Congzhengia minquanensis: one gene and its partner. The protein of the gene in region 1 interacts with the protein of each later gene in a pairwise test. Links are inferred from orthologs where the notes say so. Each region holds a gene or a part of one and is shown in the gene's direction. Other genes may lie near its edges.

Region 1 (15,689 bases):
GACAAAAGTTGTTCGTGTAATGCCCAACACTCCCGCGTTGGTTCTGGAGGGAATGACGGTGGTGGCCCAGTGTGACAACAATGTTGATCAAGCGGAATTTTCCGCTGTGGTAGACATTTTTAATTCTGTTGGAACGACCGAGGTGATGCCGGAGACCATGATTAACACCGTAACAGGCGTAAGCGGAAGCAGCCCGGCCTATGTGTATATGTTTATCGAGGCCATGGCAGACGCAGGCGTGCGGGATGGACTGGCCCGTGACGCAGCCTACCGGCTGGCGGCACAGTCGGTTTTAGGCTCGGCGAAAATGGTACTGGAAAGCGGAAAGCACCCGGGCGAGTTGAAGGACATGGTCTGCTCGCCAAAGGGTACCACCATTGAGGCAGTGGCAGAGCTTGAAAAACGGGGATTCCGTTCGGCAGTGATGGAAGCAATTAAAGCCTGCAACGATAAGGCAAACAATATTGGTTAAATAATAAAACGTTAGCCCCGCTTGAACACTAAGCGGGGCTATTTTTACATCAGGAGAAATGAATTCATGAAATACATCAAACAGTTTGGAATTATTTTAAGTGTAACACTTTTAGGAGAGCTTTTAAACGCAGTGATTCCTCTGCCGGTTCCCGCCAGTATTTATGGGCTGGTGCTGATGCTGACTGGCCTTATGACAAAATTGATTCCGCTTCATGCAGTGAAAGAAACGGGAAAGTTTTTATTAGACATTATGCCCCTTTTATTTGTGCCCGCCGCCGTAGGCCTGATTGATACATGGGGCGTGCTCCGGCCTGTGATTGTGCCTGTTACAGTAACGGTGCTTGTTTCAACGGTGGCAGTTATGGCGGCTTCTGGCCGCGCAACCCAGGCGGTTATCCGTTTTTCTAAACAAAAGGAGGAAACCAAAAATGAAGGAATCGTTATGTAATTCCGCGTTTTTCGGCGTGGTGGTAAGCATTTTGGCCTATGAATTGGGACTGGTTTTAAAGCGGAAATTTAAGCTTGCTATTTTTAATCCCATTTTTGTTTCCATTGCAGTAATCATCGTGGTGCTGCTGGTGTTTGATATTGACTATGCAAACTATGATAACGGTGCGAAATATTTAAATTATCTGCTCACCCCTGCAACGGTCTGTCTTGCTATTCCCCTTTACGAACAGCTTTCTGTGCTAAAGCACAATGCAAAGGCTGTGATTGTGGGAATTGTTACCGGCGTTATCACCAGCATGGTGACGATTTTTGCCTTTGCCTGCCTGTTCCGGTTTGGCCACGAGCTTTATGTTACGTTGCTTCCGAAATCTATTACCACGGCAATCGGTATGGGTCAGTCGGAAGAACTGGGCGGAATTGTGGCGCTAACAGCCGCGGTTATCACGGTGACAGGCGTGTTCGGGAACATGATAGCAGAAACGGTATGCAAATTGTTTCGTATTACAGAGCCGGTGGCAATAGGGATTGCCATCGGCGCGTCGTCCCACGCGGCAGGAACGGCTAAAGCGATTGAAATAGGCGAAGTGGAAGGTGCGATGAGCAGTCTTTCCATTGTAATCTGCGGGTTGCTCACCGTGATTTCAGCTTCAGTTTTTGCGCAGTTTTTATAAATATGTTTGAATAAACACTTGTAATTTTGGTAAAAGTTGATTATAATGAAACTAAATAGGGATATATTCTATTAAATAAGGAGGAGAATTTATGAAAAAATTATTATCGGTAACATTGGCACTATCAATGTTGCTTGGTCTTTGCATGATGCCGGTTCAGGCGGACAAACCGTTTGATACATACCCATATGTGTTTGAAGACTTTGAAAAAAGTCTGAGTGACGGAAGCATTTATGGCGGCAATGCAACCACGTTAACACAGGTAAATGGCGGCGTGAACGGTAGCGCCGGCGCAGGCTATGTGGAAATTAGCGCAGAAAGCAACAGCGATTTAAGTGCAAATACGTCTGTGATGCCGAAAGTGGGAAACTTATTAAATTTTTCTGCTTGGGTGAAACTCGACACGGAAATAAAAACAGATGCAATGAGCTTTATTCTTTACGGCATGGTTACCGTTCACAGAACGTCTGACGATGAAAGTCTGCCGGAAACAAAGGATGTTGCGGCATGGAAGCAAATTTCTGTGAACCCCGCAGGACTGAAAGCCGGAGAATGGGTTTATGTTTCAACCCAGGAGATTTGGGACGGACAGATGACCTGCTTCCCGACGGTAGGCTATAACGGCGTGGAAAGCGGAAACCCCACAGGAAAAACATCTGAAATTCAAAATATCTCCCATATATCAATTAGAATGGGGCAAAACGGCGGGACAAAAGATTTAGTAAACCCCAGCGACAGCACGCTCCGCTATTATATTGACGACATTTCTTATAATGTCATTTCTCCGGGAGCAGGAGAGAAAGATGATGGAAACATCATTACCAACAGCGAATTTAACAATAACACCAGCGGGTGGTCGTTCGACGGGCCTGCAGAGATTGTTAAGGATGCTGCCGACCCCGCACCAGACGGTTCTGAGGGGTTTGTAAAAATTACGCCGAAAGACAGCAGCGTGTTTGGTAATGTTTCGCAGTCAATGCGTCTTCAAACCAACCATTTATATAAAGTGTCATTTTATGCTAAAATAATCAGAACAGCCAAGGAGACAACCACCGGCGGCGTATGGTTCCTGATTTTTGGAAATAACAGGATTCCGGATACAAACGGTTACAACACAAACTATCCGGGCTATACAATGAAAGATATTCTCACAGTGGGAGAATGGAAAAAGGTTGAATTTTACTACCTGCATGAATATAAAACATTTGTAGACCAGCCGCTGAATGTCGGCATCAGGATTTTTGCGGGAGACGACCAGCACAACCGTTCAGATTCAGATTTCGCAGCGGACTCATTCAAAATTATGGATATGGGGGCGCTTTCAAACGGCGATTTCGAGCTGGGAGAAGGCAGTGTGAGAAGAAACAACACAGCCAGCGTGGATCAGACGAGTTATCAGGTGCTTGGCTGGAATGGACAAAATGCAGCAATTGAACACAGCAGCGACGTCCGCCCGGAAAGTGACGGGGCACACAGCATGAAGGTTACTGTAACAAGCAACGGCGGAACGGCTTTTCAGGGCTTGGGACTGGAAACAGATGCATCTTACAGGCTTTCGTTCTGGGCAAAAGGAAACGGCCTTGGTGCAGAAAAACCGCTGACGCTTGTGCTCAGCAGAGAGGTGCCGGCGCCCGGCGGCGACAGCGAAAGCTATGATGTGCCGGATTATCAGTATATTGTTGGAAGCGGTGCGGTGTATGATGACGCAGACTATACAGACGAGATTAAAAATAACCAGGAGTGGAAAATATCTGATGAGTGGCAGTATTACGAATGCTACTACGACAACACCTTCCCCTTAAAAGAAGGGCTCAGCGCACCTGCTGAAAATGTAGTGCCGCGTCTTCCGTTCCTCTCTTTTGATGTGGACGGAAACGGCACAGAAACAAGCTTTTTTATAGACGACATGAAGCTGGAGCGTGTTGATAAAACAATGCCCGTCCTATCAAATGTTGCAGTTTACGGGGAAGCGGTTCCGGGAAACAGCGTTACGGTATCGTATGACTACTCCGGCCCGGCAGAAAAAGACAGCGTGCTTGTAAAGGCGCTTTGTGAATATGAAAACGGAATTTATACTTCTGTGGGCAGCTTTTCTGCTGACGAAAGCTTTAAAATTCCGGAAAGTGCAGTTGGCAAAAAGCTTGTGTTTGAGCTGACACCCATTGATGTGCAAAACACCGTGGGCAAGCCAGTTACCGTTGAGGCCAACGAGCCTTCTGGCGACTGGGGAGCGCTCTATTTTGACAGGCTAACCCAAACCGCAAGGGCATATTCCTCATACGACACAAAGGCAAGCGTAGTGTTTGCCGCATATGAAAACGGCAGACTGTCAGGCGTTGAAACGCAGGAATTAAATCTTACAGCAAGTGTAAAAGCAGAAGCTGAAATGAAAACGCTGGATATTTCCGACGCAGATACGGTTAAGATAATGCTTTGGAACGAATTGGACAGCTTAAAACCGATTAGTAAACCCGTGATTGTGGATAATACAGTTCCGTTGCCCACAACAGTGCACCTGCTAGGCGATTCTCTCTGTGTCAACTATGGAACAGGGTCATATCCGCAGCAGGGTTGGGGATATTATATTGGTAATTATTTAAATAAAGCAGGAACTGTAATAAACCATGCTCAAGGGGGAAGAACTGCAGAAACATTTTACCACGACAAGTGGGCAAACGTCAAGAAAGGGATTCAAAAAGGCGACTACGTATTTATTGCATTTGGGTTAAATGACTTTTACCGCACACCAACATATGATACAGAGTTAACAAAAGAAGAAGCCTATCATAAATATTTGAACCTGCTGTGCACCGAGGCAAAAGAGGCTGGAGCAAATGTAATTTTTACCACGATTACTCCCAATAACCCAAAAACGGGCAAGCTGGCAGCGCAGGATAACCTCACAAAATGGTCCGGTTATATTAAAGATGTTGCGGCGCAAAACAATGCTGTGTGCCTGGATATCAATGCCGTGCTGCGCAAAATTTATTATTATGACGAAGCTTTGGGCAAGGAAACAGAAGAAAAGGGCGCAGAAAGCTACAAACAATATTTTTTATCCCCCGAGGCAATGGAGCGGTTTAAAGAATATCCTATATCAGATGATATGAAGAATAAAGCGGCCACCTACGGGGACTGGACGCATGTAAATGAAGACGGCGCAAATCTGATTGCGCGCACCATTGCAGAGGAACTCGCAAAAAGCCAAAGTCCCCTTGCAAACTATGTTTTGAAATAAAATAGGTAATGAGCTTGTCAGCATTTGCATGGAGAACGCGCAATTAACTGCATATACAAAAACGGACATTAGTGCGCCGCAGAATTCCGGACAGAGGGGGCAGACACGGTGAAAGCCATGTTTTGGAACGGACTGGTTGCAATGCCGAAACAAACGGTAAAATAACAATTTGAACTAAAAAACGGAACGGCTTTAAGCCGTTCCGTTTTTTTAGTTTGAATTAATAATATCCATGGTGTCCGCAATTTTAATTAGGTCACGCTCTGTGTAGGTTATTAAAAGCATTGTTCCACGCATAATTCGAGGATTATTTTCATCCTTGTTATAAATTGAAATTTCGCGTTTGGCATTTTCAGAAAGCGCAAATTCAATCTCCTGTCCGTCAATCATAATTTTCAAAAAATCGCTTCCAAGAACAGTTAATCCGCCTTCGGCCTTAAGTTCGTTGTTGGAGGTATAATATCTTCCTTCAGGGTGCGTAATATCGGGATTTGCCGTTGCCACAGGAAGCGGCGTAACGGAGGAGGACGCATTTTGGTTTTCTTTCGCGCCGCAGCCAGAAATCAGAGTAACCGCCATTGCAAAGCTTAAAACGGCGGCAGCTAATTTATGTTTCATTTTTCCATCTGCCTTTCTTTGTTATTTGTTTATTCTAAGCCTCTTTTGAACCACATTTATATAGTAAGAGGCAAGCATGCTTAACATATAGTCATACAACACGAAAACAATTTCTGCAATGATTACCACAAAAATTAAATGGGATAACACAATATTAAAAATTGTCCCGAAATTGATGTAGGCCAGTAAAAAATATTTTAGTGTAAAATATGCCACAATTAATACCGCGTTAAAAAACAAAATTTTCACCAACCATTCCAGCCATCGTTTGCCAATGCGCTCCATATGGCTTTTGATGATGGGGTAGTAGCCAATGAACAGGATAAAAATAACAATTTGCGATTTAAAGGGCACCAAAAGTGAGCCAATCAGCGCCGAAGCCAAAAACTGTATCAGTGCAAATTTCGTCCCGCATTCGGCCTGCGTTACCAAAACGCAGAGAGAAGTCATTGCCAAAAGCGCAATTTTTCCCGTAGGAAGAACCACCGAACCGTAAAGGCAAACAACCGTAAGCGCCGTCATAATGGAGGAAAACGCCATTTTTCGTGTCATTTCTTTTCGCCTTTCTGCCCGCGCGTAGTTTTCGGGCTAAAAATGAAAATTTAACAGCAGGGAATTAAATCGCCGCCCATACACTCGCAGCAGCAGTCGGCGCAAATAAGATTTCCGCAGCAGTTGCACATGGAAGTGCTGTCGTTGGTCATTCCGCCGCCCACGTTTCTATATTGTTGGCGCTGTGCCTCAATGGAGTTTAATGTTCTGCGGTATTCTGAATTGGAGGGATCCATGTTTACCGCCTGCCTGAGAAAATTTACACCCTGATCGTGCCAGCCCCGGCGGATATATAAGCTGCCCTTTAAAAAGAACCATTCTGCCGTTCTGTCGGTGGCAGCGTCCAAAATCCGCTCCGCCTCATCTAACGAGTTTAAGTTAATGAGGTTCCGCACCTGAGCAAACGTTCCCGCACTGCCATTGCCGCTGCCGTAAGATTGCCCGTAGCCGCCGGAATAGGAGCTTTTGCCGGAAGCGTTGCCGTTGGTGAGCGTTTCATAGGCCTCGTTAATCTCTTTAAATTTTTCCGAAGCTAAATCGGAAAGGGGATTGCCCACATATTTATCAGGATGATATTGTTTTGCCAGTTTCCTGTAAGCCGCTTTAATTTCGTCCTGGGTGGCGTTTTTTGGCACGCCCAGCACCTCATATGGATCGTTCATGCTTTTTTTTCTCCTTTGTGGTCTAACACGTTATCTAAGACATTTGAAAGACCTAAATATATAATGTTGTCTAAAATTGATTTGTTCACTTTTAAAGTTAGCAGTTCATAGCTGCTGGCAACGCTGCTTAAGGTAAAGGTTAAAGAAGCACGTAGCTCCTCTTTGTCCGGCAGGGCAGGATTTAATAGAAAAACGTTGAAACAGTTCTTTTTTTTGTCTTTCTCCATGTCTTCATATGCGTCTAAAATATAAATAAACCGCCCCAGCATATATCCCATGTGGCCCAAAATTCGGCGTGTGTTTTGATCTTCAATAAAATCCGGTGTAAACAAAAGCTGCATAAGGGAGGCAAATTCATGGGAAAGCTGGTCGATGGAAGCGCACCTGTCTGCTTCCAAACGGGAGAGCGCAAAAATAAATTCTTCACTCTTTTTGTAAAGCCCACCATAGCGTTTTAACACATGGCGCTTTGCGCGCCACATGCAGCAATAAGCAAAAAAAGATTTTATGCTGTGTTCGTCGTGCATGTTGTCGCGAAGCTTTAACAACGCCAAAATCACCATAACGCCTGCACTGTAAGACAAGCATTTGTTCGTTTGCGCTACCGCCTTTTTGCGAAAGGGGTTCGCAATGCATCGTTCTGCCTGGCAGAAAAATTCTGCGTTTGTGACGGAAGATAAAATCAGGGCAAGAAAAACAGAGTCGTAGTTCAGCCCCATCCGGGACGAAAAGCCATATTCATCCTTTAAGGTTTTGCACAGCCCGCAATAGTATGACCGGAACACATTATATTCTTTCACTTTCAGTTCATCTTTATAAATTTGAACGTAACCGAACATTTGTCACCTGTAATTTTTTTCATATATTTTCATATTAAACACATAATAAATAAGAATTTACGATTAGTATACCATAAGTTTTCCAAAAAATCATCAACAAATTGTTAATTCCGGTGAATTTGCCCATAAAAAAGGGTGGAGCCTGTGATTGCTCACAGGCTCCGGGGGATTATTATGAAAATTAGAGATTTTGCCGAAATTTCTTTCGACAAATAAACTATACCATAGATATATGAACAAATTATGAACAAAACGTAAATAATTTTTAAACATGACGAAATTTGACATTTATTTTACAGGGGTTTGACAAAATTTTGTCTATATGGGACTTGAAATCATGGAAAAATTATACTATAATATACATGGATAGTTATGTTAAGACACAAATTTTTTTAAGAGGTGGAAATGATGAATTTAACAGTAGAAGACATTTGCGTAAAAGGCAAAAAAGTTTTGGTAAGATGCGACTTTAACGTGCCTTTAAACGACAAGCTGGAAATTACAGATGATAACAGGATTGTCGGCGCACTGCCCACAATTCAGTATTTAATCGACAACGGTGCAAAAGTAATCCTTTGCTCCCATATGGGCAAGCCCAAGGGCGAGCCAAAGCCGGAGCTATCGCTGGCTCCCGTTGCAAAAAGCCTGTCTGAAAAGCTGGGCAAAGAGGTGATTTTTGCCGCTGACGACAATGTGGTTGGCGAAAATGCGAAAAAAGCCGTTGCCAACATGAAAGACGGCGACGTTGTGCTTTTGGAAAACACGCGTTACCGTGCGGAAGAAACAAAAAATGTGGATGCGTTTTCGGCCGAGCTTGCTTCCCTTGCCGACGTTTTCGTAAACGACGCATTTGGCACGGCACACCGTGCGCACTGCTCCAATGTGGGCGTTACAAAATATCTTGACACGGCGGTTGCAGGTTACCTGATTGAAAAGGAAATTAAATTCTTAGGCAACGCGGTAAATTCGCCCGTGCGTCCCTTGGTTGCCATTTTGGGCGGTTCTAAGGTTTCTTCTAAAATTTCGGTTATTGAAAACCTGCTCAAAAAAGTGGATAAATTAATTATCGGCGGCGGAATGGCCTATACGTTCTTTGCGGCGCAGGGAAAAACGATTGGCACCTCTCTTTTAGAAGAAGATTATATTGATTATGCGAAAAAAATGCTGGAGCAGGCCGGCGATAAAATTTTGCTTCCGATTGACACAGTAGTTGCAAAAGAATTTAATAACGACGCAGAATCGAAGGTTGTTGAGGGCAACATTCCTGACGGCTGGATGGGATTAGACATCGGTCCGAAAACCATTGAACTGTTCTCTAAAGCGTTAGACGGCGCAAAGACCGTTGTATGGAACGGGCCCATGGGCGTGTTTGAAATGCCCAACTTTGCAAAGGGCACAAACGCCATTGCTTTAAAGCTTGCTGAGCTTGATGCTACCACCGTTATCGGCGGCGGCGACAGCGTTGCGGCGGTGAACCAGGCGGGCCTGGGAAGCCGTATGAGCCACATTTCTACCGGCGGCGGCGCATCCCTTGAATTTTTAGAAGGCAAAGCGCTTCCGGGAATTGTCAGCCTTACCATGAAGAAAAAGGTGATTGCCGGCAACTGGAAAATGAACAAAACCCCTTCTGAGGCTGCGGCTTTAATCAAAGAGCTTGCACCGAAGGTTGCAGACGCAAAGGACACCGTAATTGTTTGCCCCACGGCTGTTTGCCTTGCGGCAGCTGTGGAAGCGGCAAAGGGAACCAACATTAAAGTTGGCGCGCAGAACGTTTATTTTGAAGACAGCGGTGCATACACCGGCGAAATTTCCGCCGATATGCTGCTGGATTTGGGTATTGAATATGTAATAATCGGCCACAGCGAACGCAGACAATATTTTGCCGAAACCGACGAAACAGTAAACAAAAAGGTTTTAAAAGCGTTTGAAAAAGGTTTAACGCCGATTGTTTGCGTGGGCGAGAGCTTAGAACAGAGAGAATATGGCATTACCAACGATTTGGTTCGTTTGCAGACAAAAATTGCGCTTAGCGGTTTAACTGAAGAACAGGTTTCCAAAACCATTATTGCCTATGAACCCATTTGGGCAATTGGAACAGGCAAAACAGCAACCACCGAACAGGCGGAGGAGGTTTGCAAGGCAATCCGCGAATGTGTGGCAGAGGTTTACGGCAACAAAGCTGCAAGAAAAATCACCATTCAATACGGCGGCAGCGTAAATGCCGGCAATGCGGCGGAGCTGTTCTCTGAAAACGATATCGACGGCGGTTTGGTTGGCGGCGCGTCTTTAAAAGCACCGGACTTTGCAACAATCGTAAACTGGAAATAAAAAATGGCAAAGAGGCTGCTTTTTGCAGCCTCTTTCATAAAGGAACAGGATGGTAAATCAATGAAAAAACCTTTGTTATTATGTATTATGGACGGTTTTGGCATAAACCCTGCGGATAAGGGCAACGCCATTAAAATGGCAAAAACGCCAAACCTGGACAAATTGTTTTTAAACTATCCCCACACGCAGCTTTCAGCCAGCGGAATGGCGGTGGGCCTTCCCGACGGGCAGATGGGAAACTCTGAGGTGGGACACACCAACATGGGCGCAGGGCGTATCGTTTATCAGGAACTGACACGTATTACAAAATCCATTCAGGACGGCGACTTTTTTGAAAACGAAGCTCTTGTGGGTGCGGTGGAACATGCGAAGAAAAACGGCACTGCACTGCATATTATGGGCCTGGTATCCAACGGCGGTGTGCACAGTCACAACTCCCACATTTATGCCGTTGCCGAGCTTGCAAAACGTAAGGGCCTGGAAAAGGTGTTCGTTCACTGCTTTTTAGACGGGCGCGATGTGCCCCCTTCCTCCGGCAAAGAGTTCGTGGAGCAGATGGCGGAAGAGCTTAAAAAAATTGGCGTGGGCAAAATTGCCACGGTGATGGGCCGCTACTACGCCATGGACAGGGACAACCGCTGGGACAGGGTGGAAAAAGCATACCGCGCAATGGTAGCAGGCGAAGGCAATACAGATATTTGCCCCGTGTCCGCCGTGGAAAAATCCTATGCGGCTGATGTAACTGACGAGTTTGTAATCCCCACAGTTATTACGGAAAACGGAGCACCGGTTGCTACCGTTTCAGAGGGCGACAGCGTGATTTTTGCAAACTTCCGTCCCGACCGGGCACGCCAAATTACCCGTGCCTTTGTTGACCCTGATTTTAATGGCTTTGAACGCAAATTTTTTCCGCTGTATTTTGTGTGCATGACACAGTATGACAAGACAATGCCCAACGTGGAGGTTGCGTTTAAACCCCAGATTTTAACCAACACCCTGGGCGAATATTTGAGTAAGCATGGTTTAAAACAGCTGAGAATTGCCGAAACGGAAAAATATGCCCATGTGACATTTTTCTTTAACGGCGGGGTAGAAAAGGTGTCGGAAGGGGAAGACCGGGCGCTGATTAATTCACCCAAAGTTGCAACCTACGACCTACAGCCGGAAATGAGCGCGCCGGAGGTGACCGACACGCTGATGAAAAAACTTGACAGCGGCGATTTAGACGTTGTGATTTTAAACTATGCAAACTGCGACATGGTGGGCCACACCGGCGTGATTGAAAGTGCTGTAAAAGCGGTTGAAACCGTTGACGCCTGCATAGGAAAGGTGACAGACAAAATTCTTTCTATGGGCGGTGCAATGCTGGTGACTGCTGACCACGGCAATGCAGACCAGATGATTGACCCTGAAACCGGCGGTGCGTTTACGGCACACACCACGTTCCCGGTTCCGTTTATTGTTATCGGCTGCGGAGACGTGAAACTCCGCTCCGGCGGCGTGCTGGCAGACATTGCCCCGACGATGCTGGATATTTTGGAGCTTGAAAAACCTGCCGAAATGACGGGAACAAGTATTATAGAAAAATAATAGAAAGCATCATATTTTTTGGCTTTAATGCACACTCTATAGTATAGAGTGTGCATTTTTATTTTTTTAAAATTGGAGGCAGAATATGAAAAATTATATTGAAATTACAGATGTGTATGCAAGAGAGATTTTAGATTCCAGAGGCAATCCCACCGTTGAAGCGTGCGTCTGCACGGAAGACGGCGTGTGCGCCCGGGCGTCTGTGCCGTCCGGCGCATCTACTGGCGCGTTTGAGGCGGTGGAACTGCGGGATAAAGACGAGTCGCGCTACAAAGGGCTGGGTGTGAAAAACGCCGTTTCCAACGTAAACAACGAAATTGCCGACGAAATTATAGGTTTAAATGTGTTAGACCAGAGGGATATTGACCGAAAAATGATAAAATTAGATGGCACGGACAACAAGTCGCGCTTAGGCGCCAACGCCATTTTAGGCGTGTCGCTGGCGGCGGCAAAGGCAGCAACGGCATCGTTGGGCACCAGCCTTTATAACTATATAGGCGGTGCTAACGCCCATGTTTTGCCGGTGCCCATGATGAATATTTTAAACGGCGGCAAGCACGCCGACAACAGCGTGAATCTGCAGGAATTTATGATTATGCCCACAGGTGCATGCTGCTTTTCGGAGGCACTTCGCATGTGCGCCGAGGTGTTTCACAGCTTAAAGGGCGTGCTGAAATCGAAAAACTATTCCACAGCGGTGGGTGATGAGGGCGGTTTTGCGCCAAATCTGAAAAACGACGAAGACGCGCTGGCGCTGATTTGCGAGGCAATTGAAAAGGCAAACTTTGTTCCCGGAGACGACTTTCAGATTGCGATGGACGCGGCGGCCACCGAACTGTTTGAAGAAGCGAAAAAACAAGGGCGCGACGGTTATTATTTCTGGAAAACCGATGTGTTTAAAACGCGGGATGAAATGATAAAATACTGGGAAAAGCTTGCTTCCGACTACCCAATTATCTCTTTAGAAGATGGCTTATCCGAGGAGGACTGGGACGGCTGGAAGGACTTGACCAGTGCCTTGGGAAATAAAATTCAGCTCGTGGGCGACGACCTGTTTGTAACCAACACTCAGCGGCTGGAGCGGGGAATAAAGAACGGTGTGGGCAACTCCATTTTAATTAAAGTGAATCAAATCGGTACCTTAACCGAAACGTTAGACGCCATTGAAATGGCAAACCGTGCTGGTTACACAGCTGTGACATCTCACAGGAGCGGTGAAACAGAAGACACCACCATTGCAGACATTGCCGTTGCCACAAATTCAGGTCAGATTAAAACCGGCGCGCCGTCACGCACAGACAGAGTCTGCAAATATAACCGTTTGCTGCGCATTGAAGAGGAACTGAGCGGCAGTGCTTGTTTTCTTGGAAAACGTGCATTTTTTAACTTGATGTAATCAAAATGTAATATAATTGACACATTGTGTAATATATGTGTTACAAAGTGTGACTTTTTGTTGACTTTGTCCCGGTAGTGTGATAAACTAATATCCGGGGTGAGAAATTATGAATTTATGTGTTAGTGGTGAAAATGAATTTGACATTTATTACGTATTAAAAATTTTAACCGGCTGCGAGGAGAAATATTTCTTTTCGCCCAGGCTGTTTGTTCATGACATTGGCCTTGCAAAAAAGTTTAATACACTCAGAAGCGTACGTCGGAGTGTAAAGCTTTGCGGGATTGACCAATATCAGGTTGAAAAATTTAAACGTGCAAATTAACAAAATTATACTGTTTAAAACGCTTATATTCTGCATACACTATTTTTAAGGACACAAACGTTTTTGTGTGCTTTAAAAATAGGAGGTTGTTTGAATATGAGTTGTAAAGCAAATTCATCCATTAAATGTACCGTATCACAGTGCGAATACCACTGTGACGACCAAAACTACTGTACGCTTGACAGCATACAGGTAGGAACGCATGAAAGCAATCCGACCATGTGCGAGTGCACGGATTGTGAATCGTTCACAAAAAAACGCTAAATAAAAATTAGCGAAAATGCGCAGACAGAGGGTTTTTAACCCTCTGTCTGTTTTTTTGCCAAAACCAATTTTCTTTGTTGACTTTTATTTTCTGCGGTGATATAATTTAAATAATAAGTTTAAATAGGGTAACTATGAAATCCGCTGAAATAAGCAGAAATTTATGAGGAAAAAGGAGCGGCATATGGAAAAAAATTTCGACAGAAAAATTGTCTTTGAAGACGGCAAGGAATACTATGGATATGGCTTTGGCGCGAACTGCGACAGGGTGTGCGAAATTGTGTTCAACACCTCAATGGTGGGGTATCAGGAGATTATTTCCGACCCATCTTATACCTATCAGCTGGTGGTAATGACCTATCCTTTAATCGGGAACTATGGCATTGCAGACGAAGATTTTGAAACGAAGGTGCCCACCATCGGCGGCTTGGTGGTGCGGGACTATAACGACATGCCCAGCAATTTCCGCTACACAAAAACGTTGTCTGAGATTTTGGAGGAAAACGGAATTCCGGGAATTTACGGCGTGGACACCAGAATGATTACGCGTTCAATTCGCGACTTTGGCAGCAGAAAGGCGTTTATTACCGACGCTTCCACCGCCAAGGAGGACGCTTTGAAAATTTTATCGAGCGTTGACATTCCGAAGGACGCAGTGGCAAAGGTGAGCTGCAAAAAGCGGTGGTATTCCAGAACGTCTAACCACAAATATAACGTGGTGGCAATTGACTGTGGAATTAAATTAAACATTATCCGCAGCTTAAACAGCTGCGGGTGCAACGTAACCGTTGTGCCGTATAACACCACGGCGGACGAAATTGATTTTATGAAGCCCGACGGTGTGTTTTTGTCAAACGGGCCTGGCGACCCTGAAAATGTGCTGCCCGTCATTGAAACGGTGAAAAAGCTTAGAGGGAAATATCCCATATTCGGCATTTGCTTAGGACATCAGATAATCAGCCTTGCCTACGGAGCCCAAACTTATAAGCTTAAGTTTGGGCACCGGGGCGGAAACCATCCGGTGAAAAATTTGAAAAACGGCAAAATTGAAATTACCAGCCAAAACCACAGCTATGCCGTGGATTTAACCTCGCTGGAACAGACGCCTCTCACTCCAACCCACATCAATCTGTTAGACCAGACGGTGGAAGGCTTAGAATGTGAAAAGGACAGGCTGTTTTCTGTGCAGTATCACCCGGAAAGCGCCCCCGGCCCCCAGGACAGCACCTATCTGTTCGGCCGGTTTATCGACTTAATGAAGGAGGCGAACGGCAATGCCTAAAAGAAGTGATATTAAAAAGGTTTTGGTTATTGGCTCCGGCCCAATTGTAATCGGCCAGGCCGCAGAGTTCGACTATGCGGGCACCCAGGCGTGCCTTGCCTTAAAAGAAGAGGGATACGAGGTGGTTTTGGCAAACTCAAACCCCGCAACCATTATGACCGATACCTCCATTGCGGATAAGGTATATATGGAGCCGTTAAACCTTGAATATATGGCAAAAATCCTGCGCTATGAGCGGCCGGACGCAATCGTTCCGGGAATTGGCGGACAAACGGGTCTTAATATTGCCATGCAGCTTGCAAAAAAAGGCGTTTTAGCCGAGTGTCAGGTGGAGCTTTTGGGAACGTCCAGCGAAAGTATTGAGCGGGCGGAGGACAGAGAACTGTTTAAAGAGCTGTGTGAAGAATTGGGCGAGCCGGTGCTGCCGTCGGTGATTACCCACACTATTGACGAGGCAAAATCGGCGGCGGAAGAGATTGGATATCCGGTAGTGCTTCGTCCTGCGTTTACGCTGGGCGGCACAGGCGGCGGCTTTGCCGACGATGAGGAAGAACTTTGCGAAATTATGAAAAACGCCTTAAAGCTTTCCCCTGTGGGACAGGTCTTGGTAGAGAAAAGCATTAAGGGCTATAAGGAAATTGAATATGAGGTAATGCGCGACAAAAACGACACCGCCATTACTATTTGTAACATGGAAAATTTAGACCCTGTGGGCATACATACGGGGGATTCGATTGTAGTCGCCCCCAGCCAGACGCTGACGAACAAGGAATATCACATGCTCCGCGACAGTGCGCTGAAAATTATTCGGGCATTAAAAGTAGAGGGCGGCTGTAACGTGCAGTTTGCATTAGACCCCCAGTCGTTTCAATATTATGTAATTGAGGTAAATCCCAGGGTGTCAAGGTCGTCGGCTTTGGCATCGAAAGCCAGCGGTTACCCAATCGCAAGGGTTTCAGCTAAAATTGCCGTGGGCATGACCTTAGACGAAATTATGATT
Region 2 (15,653 bases), on another replicon or contig:
ACTTTTTGGGATTTACGCTTCAGTATGAAATGAGCTACACCAACATTTTAAATATGTTGGATTTGGGTCGCATTCCCTTTTATGCAAAAGACCGGGACGAGGAATATCCCATCATCTGTGCAGGCGGTCCCTGCGCCTATAACCCGGAGCCTTTGGCCGACTTTATCGACTTTTTTATGCTGGGCGAGGGCGAAGAAATCATGATGGAAGTGATGGACGTCTACCGCAGGGTGAAACAAAACGGCGGCAAAAAAGACGATTTCTTGCGGGAAATTGTGGTCATTGAGGGCATTTATGTGCCAAAATTTTATTATGTGGAATATCACGAAGACGGCACCATCAAATCCTTTACGAAAAACGATGAACATGCGCCGGACAAAATAAAAAAACGGATTATAAAGGATTTTGACAGCTCCTTTGCGCCGGACAATATCATTGTGCCGTTTATGGAAATTGTTCACGACAGAATTATGCTGGAAATTTTCCGCGGCTGCATCCGCGGCTGTCGGTTCTGCCAGGCGGGCATGATTTACCGCCCCGTGCGGGAGCGGTCGCCGGAAACGCTGCTTTCCTTGGCCCAGCGGCTTATTCAGAACACAGGGTATGAAGAAATTTCCCTTTCCTCTTTAAGCACCAGCGACTATACAAGCTTAAAAGAGCTTACCGACGGGCTTCTTGCCCTTACGGAGCAGAAAAAAATCGGCCTGTCTCTGCCGTCACTTCGGCTGGACAACTTTTCCATAGAGCTTATGCAAAAGGTACAAAAAGTAAGAAAATCCGGCCTGACCTTTGCGCCGGAGGCAGGAACCCAGCGGCTTCGGGACGTAATTAATAAAAACATTACGGAGCAGGATTTAAGCACTGCGGCGCAAACGGCGTTTTCCGGCGGCTACGGCACAATTAAGCTCTATTTTATGATTGGCCTGCCCACCGAAACGGAAGACGATATTTTAGGAATTTCGAAGTTGGCAGACGAGGTGGTTTCCATCTACAAGCACACGCCGAAGGAAATACGCAACAAAAACCTGCGGGTTACGGTGAGCGTTTCCTCCTTTGTGCCGAAGCCCTTCACGCCCTTCCAGTGGTTCGGGCAGAACACACAGGGGCAGCTGTTTGAAAAACAGATGCTTTTAAAAGACGCAATCAAAAACCGCTACGTTTCTTATAACTGGCACGACTCCTCTTTAAGCATTTTAGAGGGCGTGTTTGCCCGTGGAGACCGAAAGCTTTCTAAAGTATTGGTTGAAGCGCACCGGCTGGGCGCAAAGTTTGACAGTTGGCACGAATTTTTTAACATGGAAACATGGCAAACCGCCTTTGCAAACACCGGCATTGACCCCTCATTTTATAACGAGAGGGAGCGCAGCTATGAAGAAATTCTCCCCTGGGATCACATTGACATCGGCGTCTCCAAAGCGTTTTTGATGAATGAGAACGAAAAGGCAAAGCGGGGCGAGCCAACCGCCAACTGCCGGGAAAAATGCGCCGGCTGCGGCGTCATTCCGTCGTTTGGAGGTGGGTTCTGTGGCTAAATTCCGCATTCAGTTTACAAAGTATGGCGACATGAAATATGTGTCCCACTTAGACATGATCCGTCTGTTTACGCGCATGTTTCACCGGGCGGAGCTGCCCGTGGCATATTCCAACGGATTTAACCCCCACCCGAAAATGTCGGTTCTGCTGCCGCTGTCTGTGGGGTTTGAGTCGTCCTGCGAATATTTAGACGCCGAGTTTGAAAAAAGCGTCAGCATGCTGGAGTGCTTGAAAAAATTAAAATCCGCAGCGCCTTTGGGCATGGAAATTCCCCAAATTTGCGAGTTAAACGAAACCAGCAGGAAAGCAAAGGAAATCCGCTACGCAAGTTATGATATCACCACAGACGCGAAAATAGATGCAGACAACCTGGAACGCTTTTTAGAGCGCGAAACCGTTGAAATTGTGAAAAAAACAAAACGCTCCGAGGGCGTGGCGGACATTCGGTCCGATATTATGGATTTGTGCCGGAAAGAGGAACACTCCTTTTCTGCAGTGATTTCCGCAGGCAGCAACGCAAACTTAAAACCAGATTTATTAATAGAGGCAATGAAAACATATATAGAAGAATTTCGTCCCCAAACGGTCAGCATTTGCCGCACGGGCATTCTAACGGAACGGGGCGAACCGATGATGTAGTTTTACATACCGAAATGGGGTGAACGAATTGACTGCGCGGCAGGTGGCACTTGAAATTTTAACGAAAACCGAAACAAATCACGGATATTTAAATCTGGTGTATATGGAGGTTTTAAAGGCGAACAGCTTTTCGCCCTTAGACGCCGCTTTTATAAAAGAACTGGTTTTCGGCGTTTACCGAAACAAGCTTTATTTAGATTACATCATCCGCGCAAACTCTTCCCTGCGCCTGAAAAAAATTGAACCGACGGTATTAAACATTTTGCGGTTGGGCGTTTATCAGATTTTGTTTATGGATAAAATTCCCGACCACGCCGCTGTGTCAGAGGCGGTTTCCCTTTCGAAAAAACGAAGCCGCGGCCGCACGGCGGGGTTCGTAAACGCTGTTTTGCGGTCGGTGCTGCGAAGCGGCGGGGCTGACCTTTCGCCCTTAAAAAAAGACGCCGTAAAGTATTTCAGCGTAAAATTCTCCTACCCCGAGGAGTTGACCTCGTTTTTTGTAAACACCTTTGGCAAGAGCCGTGCAGAGGCGCTTTTGGCGGCAGGGAACGAAACACCGCCCCTCTGTGTTCGGGTAAATATTTTAAAAACAACCCGGCAGGAGCTGGCTGAAAAACTGCACCGCGCCGGCATTGAAACGAAAGAAACGCCGTTTACCGACTGCGGACTGTATCTGTTTGGCGCAAGCGAGCAGGCAAGACGGGAGTTTTCTGCTCTTTTCACTGTGCAGGACCAAAGCTCACAGCTTGCAGCACTTTCCCTTTCGCCCGAGCCGGGCGACACGGTGTTAGACCTTTGCGCCGCACCGGGCGGCAAAACCACGCACTTAGCAGAGCTGATGGAAAACTGCGGACAAATTTACGCCTCAGACCTGTATGAAAAACGGCTTCATGCCGTAAACGAGGCGGCAAAACGGCTGGGCATTACCATAATAAAAACCAAACAGGCAGACGCGGCGGAGCCCAATCCGGCACTTAGACAGATTGCCGACAAAGTCCTGCTGGACGTGCCCTGTTCCGGGCTGGGTATTATCCGGCGCAAACCTGACATAAAATATAAAGAACACATTACCGATTTTGATGAAATTTTATCTGTGCAGCAGCAAATTTTAAACACGGCAAAAGAGTATGTAAAGCCCGGCGGCATTTTGGTTTACTCCACCTGCACCATAAACCCTTCCGAAAACTTGGGGCGCGTTCATGCTTTTTTAAAGGAAAATCCGAATTTTGAAATGGACGCAATGAAAAACCCCCACATCACCGGGGAAATGGCACAGCGGGCCAAAGCGGGATTTATCGAGCTGTTTCCGGACACGGATAACAGCGACGGATTTTTTGTTTGCAGGCTGAAAAAATTAAGATAGAAGAAAAGGCTAACCCATGAAAACAGATTTCAGAAACCTTACATTTGAAGAAACCCAGGCGCTTTGCAAGTCGCTTTCGCTGCCCGGCTACCGCGCCGGACAGATTTTCAGCGCCGTTTTTAAAACAGACGCGATTTGCGAAATTACCACCCTTTCTAAGGAGCTGAGAGAAACCCTTTCGGAACATTATTATATCGGAACCCTCACCTGCCGGGAAAAACAGGTGTCGAAAAAAGACGGCACCGTGAAGTTTTTGTTCTGCCTTTCCGACGGCAGCCTGATTGAAAGCGTGTTCATGCGCTATCACCATGGCAACACGCTGTGCGTGTCCACCCAGGTGGGCTGTGCCATGGGGTGTGCGTTCTGTGCTTCCACAATCGGCGGCAAGGTGCGCAACCTCTCCGCTGCCGAAATTTTAGAGCAAATCTTGGCGGCAGAAAAGGAAACCGGCGAAAAAATCTCCAATATTGTGATGATGGGCATCGGCGAACCGTTAGACAATTTTGACAACGTGGTAAAATTCTTAAAAATTGTGAACCATAAAGACGCGCTGAATATCGGCTACCGCCACATTTCGCTGTCCACTTGCGGGGTGGTGCCGAAAATTTATGAGCTGGCAAGCCTGAACTTGCCAATTACGCTTTCTGTTTCGCTTCACGCGCCTTTTAACGATTTACGAAGCGAAATTATGCCCATCAACAAAAAATATCCGCTGGAAACCTTAACCGCGGCAATGACGCATTATATTCAAAAAACAAACCGGCGGATCAGCATTGAATATGCCTTGATCCGCGGCAAAAACGACAGCACAGCCTGTGCGGACAAATTGGCAAAACTGTTTTCCGGCGGGCTTTACCATATCAATTTAATTCCCGTGAACAACGTGCGGGAACGTGATTTTAAAAAAACAGAAAAACAGCATGTGGCGGCGTTTTTAAAACGGCTTGCCGAAAGAGGCTTAAACGCTACCGTAAGGCGAGAGCTGGGAAGCGACATAGACGCTGCATGCGGACAGCTCAGGAAAAAAGCAGCACACATAGAAACAGACATAAATTAACGAGGTGATAAACGAATGGAAGTGAGTTCAGCTACAAGCGTCGGACGCATCCGTCCTCTAAACGAGGATTCCTATTTTGTGTCCGAGCCTGACCAGTCCGGCACGGTTTTGGCCATTGTTGCCGACGGCATGGGCGGCCACAACGCAGGCGAGGTTGCCAGCGGCAAGGCCGTGGGAATTGTGCAGAAGGACGTTCTTGGAAAATGCGGCAAAAATGCAAAAGACGTTTTGGTAAAAGCCGTAAACGACGCCAACCGCGAAATTTATGAAATGAGCGTAAACGCCAGAAATCTTTCGGGCATGGGCACCACCATGACGGCCTGCGTTGCGGAGGAACACAACGTAACCGCGGTTCAGGTGGGCGATTCCAGGCTATACTTAATCCGCGGGGAGAAAATTACGCAAATTACAAAAGACCACTCCCTGGTGGAAATGCTTTTAGAAAACGGCAAAATCACGAAGGAGGAGGCGCGGCGCCATCCTCAGAAGAACATCATTACCCGCGCGGTGGGAACGGACAAGACCGTTGAAGCGGACATTTACGAGTTTCGGGCAGAGGCGGGCGACGTAATTCTGCTCTGCTCCGACGGCTTGGTGAACATGGTGGAGGACGAAGAAATTCTGTCTGTTATAAATTTAAGCGAAACGCTAAACGACGCGGCAAACAAACTGGTTGCGGAAGCGGAAACCGCTGGCGGCACGGATAATATAACCGTAATTTTAATCAGGTTTTAAAATTACCAGAAACGGAGATGGCTAATCATGATGAGTGGAAAGATTATTGATGGGAGATACGAAATTATAGAGGAAATCGGCCGGGGCGGAATGGCCATTGTTTACCGGGCAAAATGCCTGGTTCTAAACCGGTATGTGGCAATTAAGGTGCTGCGTCCGGAATACCGGGACGATTTGGAGTTTATCAAGCGGTTTAAAATTGAGGCTCAGTCTGCTGGCAGCCTGTCTCACCCGAACATCGTTTCAATTTATGATGTAGGAAACGAAGACGATTTGGAATATATCGTCATGGAATATGTGGAGGGCATCACCTTAAAACAATACTTGAGCGCAAAGGGAGTTCTCCAGTGGAAAGAGGCGGTTGACTATGCTTCCCAAATTTGTTCCGGTCTTGAGCATGCTCACAAAAAGGGCATTGTGCATAAAGACATTAAGCCGGAAAACATTATCATCACTAAAGAGGGAATTTTAAAAATTACCGATTTTGGCATTGCAAAGGCGTTAAACCAGGGAACCATTACCACCGGCGGCCTCACCATGGGCAGCGTGCATTATTTTTCGCCGGAGCAGGCCCGGGGCGGGTTTACCGACGCGAAAACTGACCTTTATTCTTTGGGCATTTTAACCTACGAGATGGTGACGGGACGGCTCCCCTTTGAAGGGGAATCCGCCATCAGCATTGCCATGCAGCATTTAGAAACCGAGCCTGTGCGCCCGTCGGTGTTTAACCCGTCTATTCCAAAATCCTTGGAAACGGTAATTTTAAAAGCAATGAAAAAAGAACAGAGCGAACGGTATCAAACGGCCACACAAATGCTGATTGACTTAAAAAAGGTTTACGTGGGCTCTGAGGTACGGTACGACGAAGGAGATGAGTTTACGAAAAAATTCACGCCGATTAATCCGCAAACTGCAAGCAACAAAAACGGTGCACCCCAGGGTGCGAAAAACGGCACCCCCCAGCGCAGATCCCAGAACAGCCAAGGCAAAGCCCCTGTGAAAAAACAGCCCTCCCGCGCCGAGCTCGCCAAGGCGAAAAAGAAGAAAAAGAAAGGCGACACCTTAGGCATTGTGGCCGGCATTTTTGCTGGTATTGCGGTGATTGCCTTAGCGATTTGGGGCTGGTCGTTTATGACGGGCGGCTCAAAAAACGAGGTGGAGTGTCCTGAACTTGTGAACCACACCTGTGCCGAGGCGCTGGAACTAATTGAAGGCACCAAGCTGAAAATTGTGCAGGAAAACGGCAAGGAAATTCAGGCAGATGATGAGGGCATCATTGTAACGCAGGACCCAAAAAGCGGCAAAAAAATTAAAAACAACGCAAAAATAACCGTCACATTGGGCGACCAGCCTGCCACTATGGAAAAAATCCCCTCAGTTGCAGGAATGACGGAGGCAGACGCAACTTCTGCATTAAAAGCGCTGAAATTTGACGTTACCGTGGAACGGCAGGACAACAGCGACGTAGCCGCAGGCCGCGTTATCAGCACCCATCCGGCGGCCGGCACCTCTGCATCGGAGGGTTCTGTCGTTACCATATACGTAAGCAACGGCAATAAAAACGACAACACCGAAAATGAATATACCATTGTTCCCGATTTGCTTGGTAAAACGGAAAACGAAGCGAAATCTGCTTTAGAGCGCGCCGACTTAAAGCTTGGTGAAGTGCAGCAGGTGGCAAGCGAAAAGGAAAAGGGAACGGTTGTGAAACAGTCTGAAGCTGAGGGCAACCGGGTGAAGAAAAATAAAGCCATCGACATTCGCATCAGCAGCGGCAAAGCGGCAACCTCCGCCACGCCAACACCTTCTGCAAAGCCCTCGGCAAGCGCATCTCCCTCCTCCACGCCGAAGCCTTCGTCCACGCCCACCAGCGGCGGCGATGACGAACCAAACGAGGGCGGCAACAACGGCACAAATGAGGATTAACCGAAAGGACGGCTTGCATAAATGACTGGTACAATCATGAAAGGAATCGGCGGGTTCTATTATGTAAAATGCGACAGCGGTACGGTTTTCTCCTGCCGCGCAAGGGGCCGGTTCCGCAAAGACGGGCAGGTTCCCATGGTGGGTGACAGGGTGGAGATTGAAATTACCGACCCAGAAGAAAAGGAAGGGTATGTAACCAAAATCGGGCCGCGGAAAAACCAGTTTTTCCGGCCTCCCGTTTCCAATATTGACTTACTTTTGGTCACCTTTGCCATAAGCGCACCGGAACCGGCCTTAGAATTGATTGACAAGCTGACAGTAACTGCGGTATCCCAGGGGGTAGCCTGCGCCGTGTGCATTAATAAAGCAGAATTGAACCGGGAAAAAGCCGCCAATTTGGCAAAGGAATATGCATTGGCAGACTTTCCCGTGATTGTCTGCTCCGCCAAAACAGGCGAGGGTGTGGATCGTTTAAAAGACCTGTTAAAGGGAAAGGTTACTGCACTGGCCGGAAGCTCGGGAGTTGGGAAATCCAGTCTGCTCAACGCCATGGGGGAAAACTTCACCTTAAAAACCGGAGCGGTGAGCGATAAAATTCAGCGGGGAAAACACACCACACGGCACACAGAGCTGTTCCCTCTCTCCTTCGGAGGTTTTGTGTTCGACACGCCGGGGTTTGGCTCTTTTGAAGTGGAAAAAATGATGGCCCAGAATCTTTCCGCCATGTTTCCGGAAATTGCAAAACACGGCGGCCAGTGCCGGTTTCCGGGATGCAGCCACATCACCGAGCCGGACTGCTCGGTGAAAGACGCATTAAATAGAGGCGAAATCGGTCAAAACCGCTACAACAGCTACTGTGCGCTTTACAACTCTTTAAAAGATGTTAAAGACTGGCAGCTTTAAAAAGAACAGCTATTAAAGATTTATATCATTTTCTATTAAATCAGAACAACAAGAGGTGAAGCATTATGACGCCAAAAGAACGTGCAGTGGCGGCGCTGAATTTGCAGACGCCGGATATGGTTCCTACTTTTGAACTGGAGTTTCAGTTAGCAGAGGAAATGTTCGGCAGACCCTTATTCGGCGCGCAGTTCAGCGAGGAAAACCAACGCAAAATGAGCCGGAAGGAAAAAGACCGCGCCATTTATGAAGAGGCGGAATATACCGCAGAGGTTTATTCCAAATTGGAATATTCCATTATTCCGGCGCACGGATATGAATTAAATGACCCAAACGACTTAGCCCTGTATCATCGCTGTCTGCGCGAAATTGTAGGCGATACCGTAATGCTCGGAAGCCACGGCGACGGTACGTTTGCAATCCCGGACGGCAATGAAATGTATGAATTTGCATACCGCATGGCGGACGACCCCGAGGGACTGAAAGCAGAAGCGCAGAAACGGGCAGACGCGGCGATTGAACACAACAAATGGCTGCAGGAAAACGGCATCGACTGCCTGCTGCTCTGTTCGGATTATTGTTATAATAACGGACCGTTTCTGTCTCCTCAAAACTTTGGCGAGTTCATTCAGCCGTATCTGTATCAGATTATTGACGCTGCCAGAAAAGACGGATTATATACCATTAAACACACAGACGGAAACATTATGCCGATTTTAGACCAATTGGTGGAATGTAACCCTCACGCTCTGCACTCGTTAGACCCCATGGCAGGCGTGGACATTAAAAAGGTAAAAGAGCTGGTGGGCGACAAGGTGTGCCTGTGCGGCAATGTGCATTGTGCGGCGCTGCAAACCGGCACCGAACAGGATGTGACAGACAGCGCGGAATATTGTCTGACCTACGGAAAGCCCGGCGGCGGATACATCTTCTGCACCAGCAACGTGCCGTTTAAAGGAATGGATCCCAAGCGCTATCAGTTGGTATTGGATATCTGGAAACGGATGCGCATGTATTAAATAAGAGAACAGCCGAAAACGGCAGCATTAAAGGGAGGAATACCAATGATTTTATTAGCTCCATCCATTCTTTCGGCAGATTTTTCCCGATTGGGCGAGGAGGTGTCTGCGGTGGAAGCCGCAGGCGCGCAATATCTTCATATCGACGTAATGGACGGGCATTTTGTGCCCAACATTTCATTTGGTGCGCCGGTGATGAAAAGCATTCGTAAAATGAGCCAAATGGTGTTCGACGTTCATTTAATGATTTCGGACCCCCTGCGCTATATTGACGATTTTGCGGCCGCCGGAGCAGATATTATTACGTTTCACATTGGCTGCAGCAGCGACATCGATGAAACGCTGGATAAAATAAAGTCGCACAACATAAAATGCGGCCTGGCTGTGAACCCCGACATTCCGGCAGAGCGGCTGTTCCCTTACCGGGACAAAATCGACATGGCGCTGATTATGTCGGTGTTTGCAGGCTTCGGCGGTCAGAGCTACATTGACGGTGTAAACGCCAAAATCCAGGCAGCGCGAACCTTTTTCGGCCCGGATTTCGACATTGAGGTTGACGGCGGCATAAATTTAACGAACAAAACTGTTCCCATAGCAAACGGCGCAAACGTTTTGGTTGCAGGCACTGCAATTTTTGGGGCGCAGTCGCCCAAAGAGGCGGTTTGCTCATTTTTAAACGAAACGGAGATAGACAATTGAACGCGTTGATTTTTGCCGGCGGTGATTTTGACGGTCTGCCGGAGGGCGTTTGCCCTGATGATTTCAACCTGATTCTTGCCGCGGACAAAGGCTACAGCTATGCGGAACGCTTAAGGCTGGTACCAGACATATTTGTTGGTGATTTAGACTCTTTCTTTGACGAAAACAAAATTCAAAGCCGGGAAATTGTTCGCCTTCGGCCGGAAAAGGACATGACCGACACCCAGGAAGCCATTCAAATTGCAACCCGCCATGGCGCAGACAGCATTTTGGTTTTAGGTGCGCTGGGAGGGCGGATTGACCACACCCTTGCCAATATTCAACTGTTAAAGTTTGGGCTTGACCGCGGCGTAAAAGTCGCTCTTGCGGACAAGGACAATTACATAACGCTGATCAACACCCCAGTGCGGATTCCGCGGCAGGAAGGCCGGTGCCTTTCTTTAATTCCACTCACCAAATGCGAGCACGTGTTTGCCCGGGGAGTTTACTATCCCTTAAGCGACGCGGTAATGGATTTGGGTAACTCTTTGGGGGTCAGCAACGAATTTATTCAGGAATATGCAGAAATTGACCCGGGAAACGGGCTAATGTTACTGATGGTTTGCAGAAAAAAATAGAGGACGGTGGAACAATGATTGCATTAAATGAAACAGAAAAAAAGTGGGTTGACGAAATGTGGGAAAGGTTAGACAAAAAGCTTTCCAAAACCTGCATTTCCGCCCGGGGCAAGCTGCCCTACACCACGGTGAACGGCGTGTTTGACGACAAGCAGGGTGAGGACATATCCTGGTGGACAAACGGCTTTTGGGGCGGTCTGATGTGGCTAATGTATGTCGGCACAAAAAACGAGGAATACCGCAAAACGGCGGAGGTAACGGAAGAACTGTTAGACAAGGCGCTTGAAAACTTTTTCGGTCTGCATCACGACGTTGGGTTCATGTGGAACTTAACCGCCGGTGTGAACTTCCGGCTCACCGGAAACGAGCGCTCTCACGCGCGGTTTATGACAGCGGCGTCGATTTTAGCGTCCCGCTATAACACCAAAGGCGGCTTTATCCGCGCCTGGAACGGAGACGGCCATGAGGGCTGGGCCATCATCGACTGCATGATGAACATTCCCCTTTTATACCGCGCCGCAGTTGATGCCAAAGACGACCGGTTCCGCTATATTGCCGAGAGCCATGCGGAAAAAACACAAAAATTTCATGTGCGTCCCGACGGGTCGGTGAACCACATTAACGAATATGACCCGGAAACGGGAGAGCTGATAAAAACCTTTGGCGGGCAGGGTTATGGCGAGGGGTCGTCCTGGTCCCGGGGGCAGGCCTGGGCGCTTTATGGGTTTGTGCTGAGCTTTATCCATACAGGAAAGCAGGAATATTTAGACACGGCAAAACGGGTTGCCCACTACTTTATCGCAGCGGTGTGCGACGACTATCTTCCTAAATCCGATTTCAGAAGCCCGGAGGAGCCGGTGATTTACGACTCCACAGCAGGCATGATTGCTGCCTGCGGGCTCATTGAAATTGCCAAGGCTGTTCCGGAGTTTGAAAGCAGGCTTTACCAAAACGCCGCAATGAAGCTTTTACACGCGGCTGAGGAAGCGTTTGCCGACTGGACGGACAAAGAGGAATCTATCCTTCGGTGCGGCTCGGAAAGCTATCATGGGAACAACTTCCCGATTATTTATGCAGACTATTATTTTGCAGAAGCAATTTATAAACTGAAAGGTTTTGACATGCTTTTCTGGTAAAGAACGCAAAGCGAAAGGCGCGTGGAACATACATGAAATCAAAAATAAAAAAGACCTATGGAATTATCGGCTTAGGCCGGTTTGGCACAGCTTTGGCGGTGCATCTGGCGGAATCGGGCAGCGAAATTATGGTGATTGACGCCAGCGAAGACAGCATTCGGAAGCTGCGGGACTATACCCAATATGCCTTTGTAATTAAAAATGGACTGGACAAGGAAACATTAGAGGCCACCGGAATTCAGGACTGCGACGTCGTGGTGGTGGCAATTGGCGAGAACATCGACACCAGCATTTTGGTGACGCTTCATTTGGTGAGCATGGGCGTAAAACGCGTCATTGCCAAGGCAACCAATGCAGACCACGGCGAAATTTTAGAAAAAATCGGGGCCGAGGTGGTTTACCCCGAGCGGGACATGGCGGAACGGCTGGCAAGCCGCCTGCTGTCTGAGCGGATTCAAAACCTGTTTGAGCTGAAGGGTGACATTGATATTGCAGAAATTAGCTTGCCGGATTCTTTCGCGGGAAAAACGGTTTTAGAGTCGGAAATCCGGAAAAAGTATAAGCTGAACATCATCGCGATCAGCCGGGGAAAAGATGTGATTACTGAAATCAGGCCCGACGAAATTTTTGACCGGGAGGATAAACTCATCGTCATTGGCAAGTCTGAAAATATTCGCAAATTTGAGGCGGAAACATAATTTTACGTCGAAAATTCTGAGAAATGCTTGAAAAAAACCTTACAATATATTATAATAGTGAATAACTATGTGATATATTGTGAGGTTTTTTGATTGAACGGCGAGCGTGTCATAAATAAGGAAAAGCTGCTGAGCTACAGCGCCTTTTTAAGCATTCTGGTGATTTTAATCCATACGGAAAATCTCGGAAATTTTTCTGTTTCCCCCAATCAGTCCGTCTTTGAAAAGTTTGTTTACTATTTTGAACGGCTGATTTCCGGTGACATTGCTAAAATCGGCGTTCCATCGTTTTTCATGTTTTCGGGTATTCTGTTTTACCGGGATTTTAATTTCAGCAAATATCCGCAAAAAATGAAAAACCGTTTCTTTTCGCTGATCATTCCATACCTTTTGTGGAACCTGTTCCGCTTTTCGCTTTTTTATCTTTTGGGCAAGTTTCACGTTGTGGAGGACGTTCTACACATCAACCGTGTGGTTTTCACCCCTGAAAACTTTTTAGAGGGCGTGTTTTTATATAAATACAACCTGGGCTATTGGTTCATGTATCAGCTCATTTTATACACACTGCTTTGCCCAGTCATTTATGTGCTTCTAAAAAACAAGCCTGTGGCAATTGTCACTTTAAGCGCGGTGTTTCTGTTGTTTTGCACCGACGCAGCAGGAAACCTTTCCATGAATGTGTTCCACCAAAAATTTATCCAAATCGACGGCCTGTTTTACTATATGCTGGGCGGTTTTGTAGGAATGCACTATTTTGACGCAGTAAATAAAAAAGAGAAACAGATAAAACGCCTGGCGGTATTGGGCGTGGTTTTGGGACAGGCCTTTTTCGTGCTGTTTCAGGTAACCCAGGCCCTTGTGTTTCACATTTTGTTCTGCACCGTGTCAGCCGTTTCGTTCTGGTTTCTGTTCGACAGCGTCATTACAAAGCCGCTGCCCAAAAATATTACGACCATTACATTTTTCATATATTCCGCCCACGGAACGATTTTAGAGTTTTTCCAGGCGGCAAATCAGCTCATTTTTCCCGTCACACCGGTCACTGCGCTGTTTGAGTATCTTCTGCTCCCAGTAATTACGCTGGCGCTGTTAGTGGCCCTGTCGATGCTGCTGAAGCGGTATGCCGGGGGAATTTGGAAACTTATGAACGGCTCCAGATAAACACGGAGTAAAGGAGGGGTTCTGTATGAAAAAATTTATTTGCACCATGCTTTATGTTATCATGTCCTTTGGCATTTGTGCAGGTGTCAGCGCAGGCGCCATGACAAGGATATATTATCCCGACGGCTCGGACAGGCTTGTTGGGCAAAGCGCAGTTGAAGCCGAAACAAAACACGGCGGCAAGCTTGTTCCCATAAAAAAGCAGAACGAGGCGCCTCCGGCGACAGAAAAATCGCCGGTGCCTGAAAACACGAAAGCGCCGGAGCCGACTCCTACGCCTGAACCGGAGCCGGTAGAACTTGTTACCATGTATGCCCCTGACGGCCGCACCATCGACGTTTATGAAAGCGAAATGCAGGATTATAAAGAGGTTGGCTGGTATGAGGAGCCTGTAATGACAGTTTATGCCACCGACAGCCGCACATTGGATATAAAAAAGTCGGAGCTTGACTCGTACCTGGATGCCGGGTGGTATCAAAGTCCGGCCGATTTTCCGAAAAAAGCCCCAACCGGCACCAAAATGGTGGCCCTCACGTTTGACGACGGCCCCAGCAAGTTTACGCCAAAAATTTTAGACTGTTTAGAGGCCAACAACGCAAAAGCCACTTTTTTTGTGGTAGGCTATAACATAAAGCCCCATTCCTCCGTGCTGAAGCGGGTCTATGACCTGGGCATGGAAATTGGAAGCCACACCATGAACCACAAAAATTTAAAAACCCTGGGGGCAGACGGCGTGAAAGCGGAACTAAAAGACGTTTCCGACGCAATTGCTGCCGTCACCGGCGCTAAGCCAACGTTAATCCGTCCGCCATATGGAAATTATAACAGCACCGTTTCTTCTTTGGCTGACGCACCGCTCATCATGTGGTCTGTGGACACGCTGGACTGGAAAACCAGAAACGCAGACAGCACCGTTAACGCCATTTTAAAAAATGTGAAAGACGGTTCTGTAGTTTTAATGCACGACCTCTACAGCCAGTCTGCCGAGGCGGCGGTTCGGGCGATTCCCGAGCTTATCTCCCGGGGCTACAAACTGGTTACCATAAGCGAGCTGGCTGAGTCCAAGGGCGTTTCCTTAGAAAACGGAAAGGCATACAGTTCGTTTCATTGATAAAAACAGCGCCGAGCGCATTTGCTGCGTCCGGCGCTGTTTTTATTTTGTGAAATCGCTGTCAAAAGCAGGCGCGTAGGGCGTAATAAAATCTTCTGCGGAAAGAACAAAAAGTTTCACGCGGTTGCCTCTGTCGGGATAGGAAAAACTGCTTTCAATCAGCGCCACATTTTTATAGGTGACGGAGAGCAGCCTCCCGCCGGGACCATATTCTGCAAACACGCTCACCGTGTGAATTCCCTCCACATTATTCCGCACCCTGACGCGGTAGTTCCCGTTTTGCAGCGTAACCTCCTGTAAAACCCGGGGCACCTCCCCATGAAACGCGAACTGATAATACCGCCCTGAGAACGCGTCCAGCACCAAAATGTCGCATGTTAAAAATCCGTTCTGCGTTTTTGTGGGATAGGCAACGTCATATTGTTTGATTTCAACCTGACCGCCTATAGCCAGATTTTGTTTGATTAACTGCTCCACATATGCCCTGTTAACGCTTTCCGTCGGGTTATAAATCACGTTGGCAAGGGCGCTGAACACACCCCCGAAGGCCGATTTTGTAAATACAACCCGGCAGGTGTCCGTCTTCATTTCTAAGCCGTTTGAACCGGTGAACACAACTAAGAGGGAAACGCCGCCCCCGCCGCCGTCCAAAAAGGGCGTTAAAAACTCCCTGCTTAACCGAACCCTGCCGCCAGCATCTACGCTTAAAAACTGTTCTGCAACCTCCGCCTGCTCACCGGATACAGTTTCATAATAAAGTCTAAATCCTTCCGCCCTTCCCATATACAGGTTCAGCGTAACAAATTCCGCCGGTTCCACGGTTGCCCGGTAGGCAATTTCCTTTACCTTTACATAGGGCATGTCAGATTCAGGCTGCTCCACAAAATCTGTTTGGGATAGCTCAAGGTTTTGGGGCGTAAAACCGTCCGTCACGAACGTCCCCTCTGCAAGGCCCAAAGCCTGTTCCTCTGCAATGTAGCGGTATGTCCCGGCGGCGAGCGCATAGCTTCCGTCGGCTTTCGGGCGAATGAGGCGTCCTCCTTCGTCATAAACTGTGAC

The links.
Region 2: the proteins of eno (region 1) and rpe interact in binary tests that used the Escherichia coli proteins (3 or more experiments, as listed by UniProt). The link is inferred for Congzhengia minquanensis from one-to-one orthologs.

The regions. Positions count from the first base shown.
Region 1 is NZ_JACRSU010000001.1:425,122-440,810, reverse strand. What follows is about bases 10,763-13,662. They hold eno (phosphopyruvate hydratase), read left to right. Parts: upstream 10,763-11,507; coding sequence 11,508-12,818; downstream 12,819-13,662. Other genes in these bases: carA (glutamine-hydrolyzing carbamoyl-phosphate synthase small subunit), read left to right, coding at 13,592-13,662; H8698_RS02015 (DUF1540 domain-containing protein), read left to right, coding at 13,240-13,407; H8698_RS02020 (hypothetical protein), read left to right, coding at 12,928-13,143; gpmI (2,3-bisphosphoglycerate-independent phosphoglycerate mutase), read left to right, coding at 10,763-11,422. In the rest of the region: proC (pyrroline-5-carboxylate reductase), read left to right, coding at 1-472; H8698_RS02070 (CidA/LrgA family protein), read left to right, coding at 539-922; H8698_RS02065 (LrgB family protein), read left to right, coding at 903-1,595; H8698_RS02060 (GDSL-type esterase/lipase family protein), read left to right, coding at 1,687-4,833; H8698_RS02055 (hypothetical protein), read right to left, coding at 5,044-5,451; H8698_RS02050 (hypothetical protein), read right to left, coding at 5,473-6,003; H8698_RS13240 (J domain-containing protein), read right to left, coding at 6,054-6,665; H8698_RS02040 (DUF5685 family protein), read right to left, coding at 6,662-7,504; tpiA (triose-phosphate isomerase), read left to right, coding at 7,910-9,832; more of gpmI, read left to right, coding at 9,893-10,762; more of carA, read left to right, coding at 13,663-14,689; carB (carbamoyl-phosphate synthase large subunit), read left to right, coding at 14,682-15,689. UniProt on the Escherichia coli protein: Catalyzes the reversible conversion of 2-phosphoglycerate (2-PG) into phosphoenolpyruvate (PEP). It is essential for the degradation of carbohydrates via glycolysis.
Region 2 is NZ_JACRSU010000004.1:166,560-182,212, reverse strand. What follows is about bases 8,181-11,044. They hold rpe (ribulose-phosphate 3-epimerase), read left to right. Parts: upstream 8,181-9,217; coding sequence 9,218-9,871; downstream 9,872-11,044. Other genes in these bases: H8698_RS11040 (glycoside hydrolase family 88 protein), read left to right, coding at 10,503-11,044; H8698_RS11045 (thiamine diphosphokinase), read left to right, coding at 9,868-10,488; H8698_RS11055 (uroporphyrinogen decarboxylase family protein), read left to right, coding at 8,222-9,172. Also shown: H8698_RS11090 (TIGR03960 family B12-binding radical SAM protein), read left to right, coding at 1-1,532; H8698_RS11085 (TIGR03936 family radical SAM-associated protein), read left to right, coding at 1,525-2,172; 16S rRNA (cytosine(967)-C(5))-methyltransferase RsmB, read left to right, coding at 2,201-3,535; dual-specificity RNA methyltransferase RlmN, read left to right, coding at 3,552-4,592; H8698_RS11070 (Stp1/IreP family PP2C-type Ser/Thr phosphatase), read left to right, coding at 4,608-5,327; pknB (Stk1 family PASTA domain-containing Ser/Thr kinase), read left to right, coding at 5,355-7,253; rsgA (ribosome small subunit-dependent GTPase A), read left to right, coding at 7,275-8,156; more of H8698_RS11040, read left to right, coding at 11,045-11,624; H8698_RS11035 (potassium channel family protein), read left to right, coding at 11,657-12,322; H8698_RS11030 (acyltransferase family protein), read left to right, coding at 12,416-13,483; H8698_RS11025 (polysaccharide deacetylase family protein), read left to right, coding at 13,509-14,594; H8698_RS11020 (C1 family peptidase), read right to left, coding at 14,637-15,653. UniProt on the Escherichia coli protein: Catalyzes the reversible epimerization of D-ribulose 5-phosphate to D-xylulose 5-phosphate.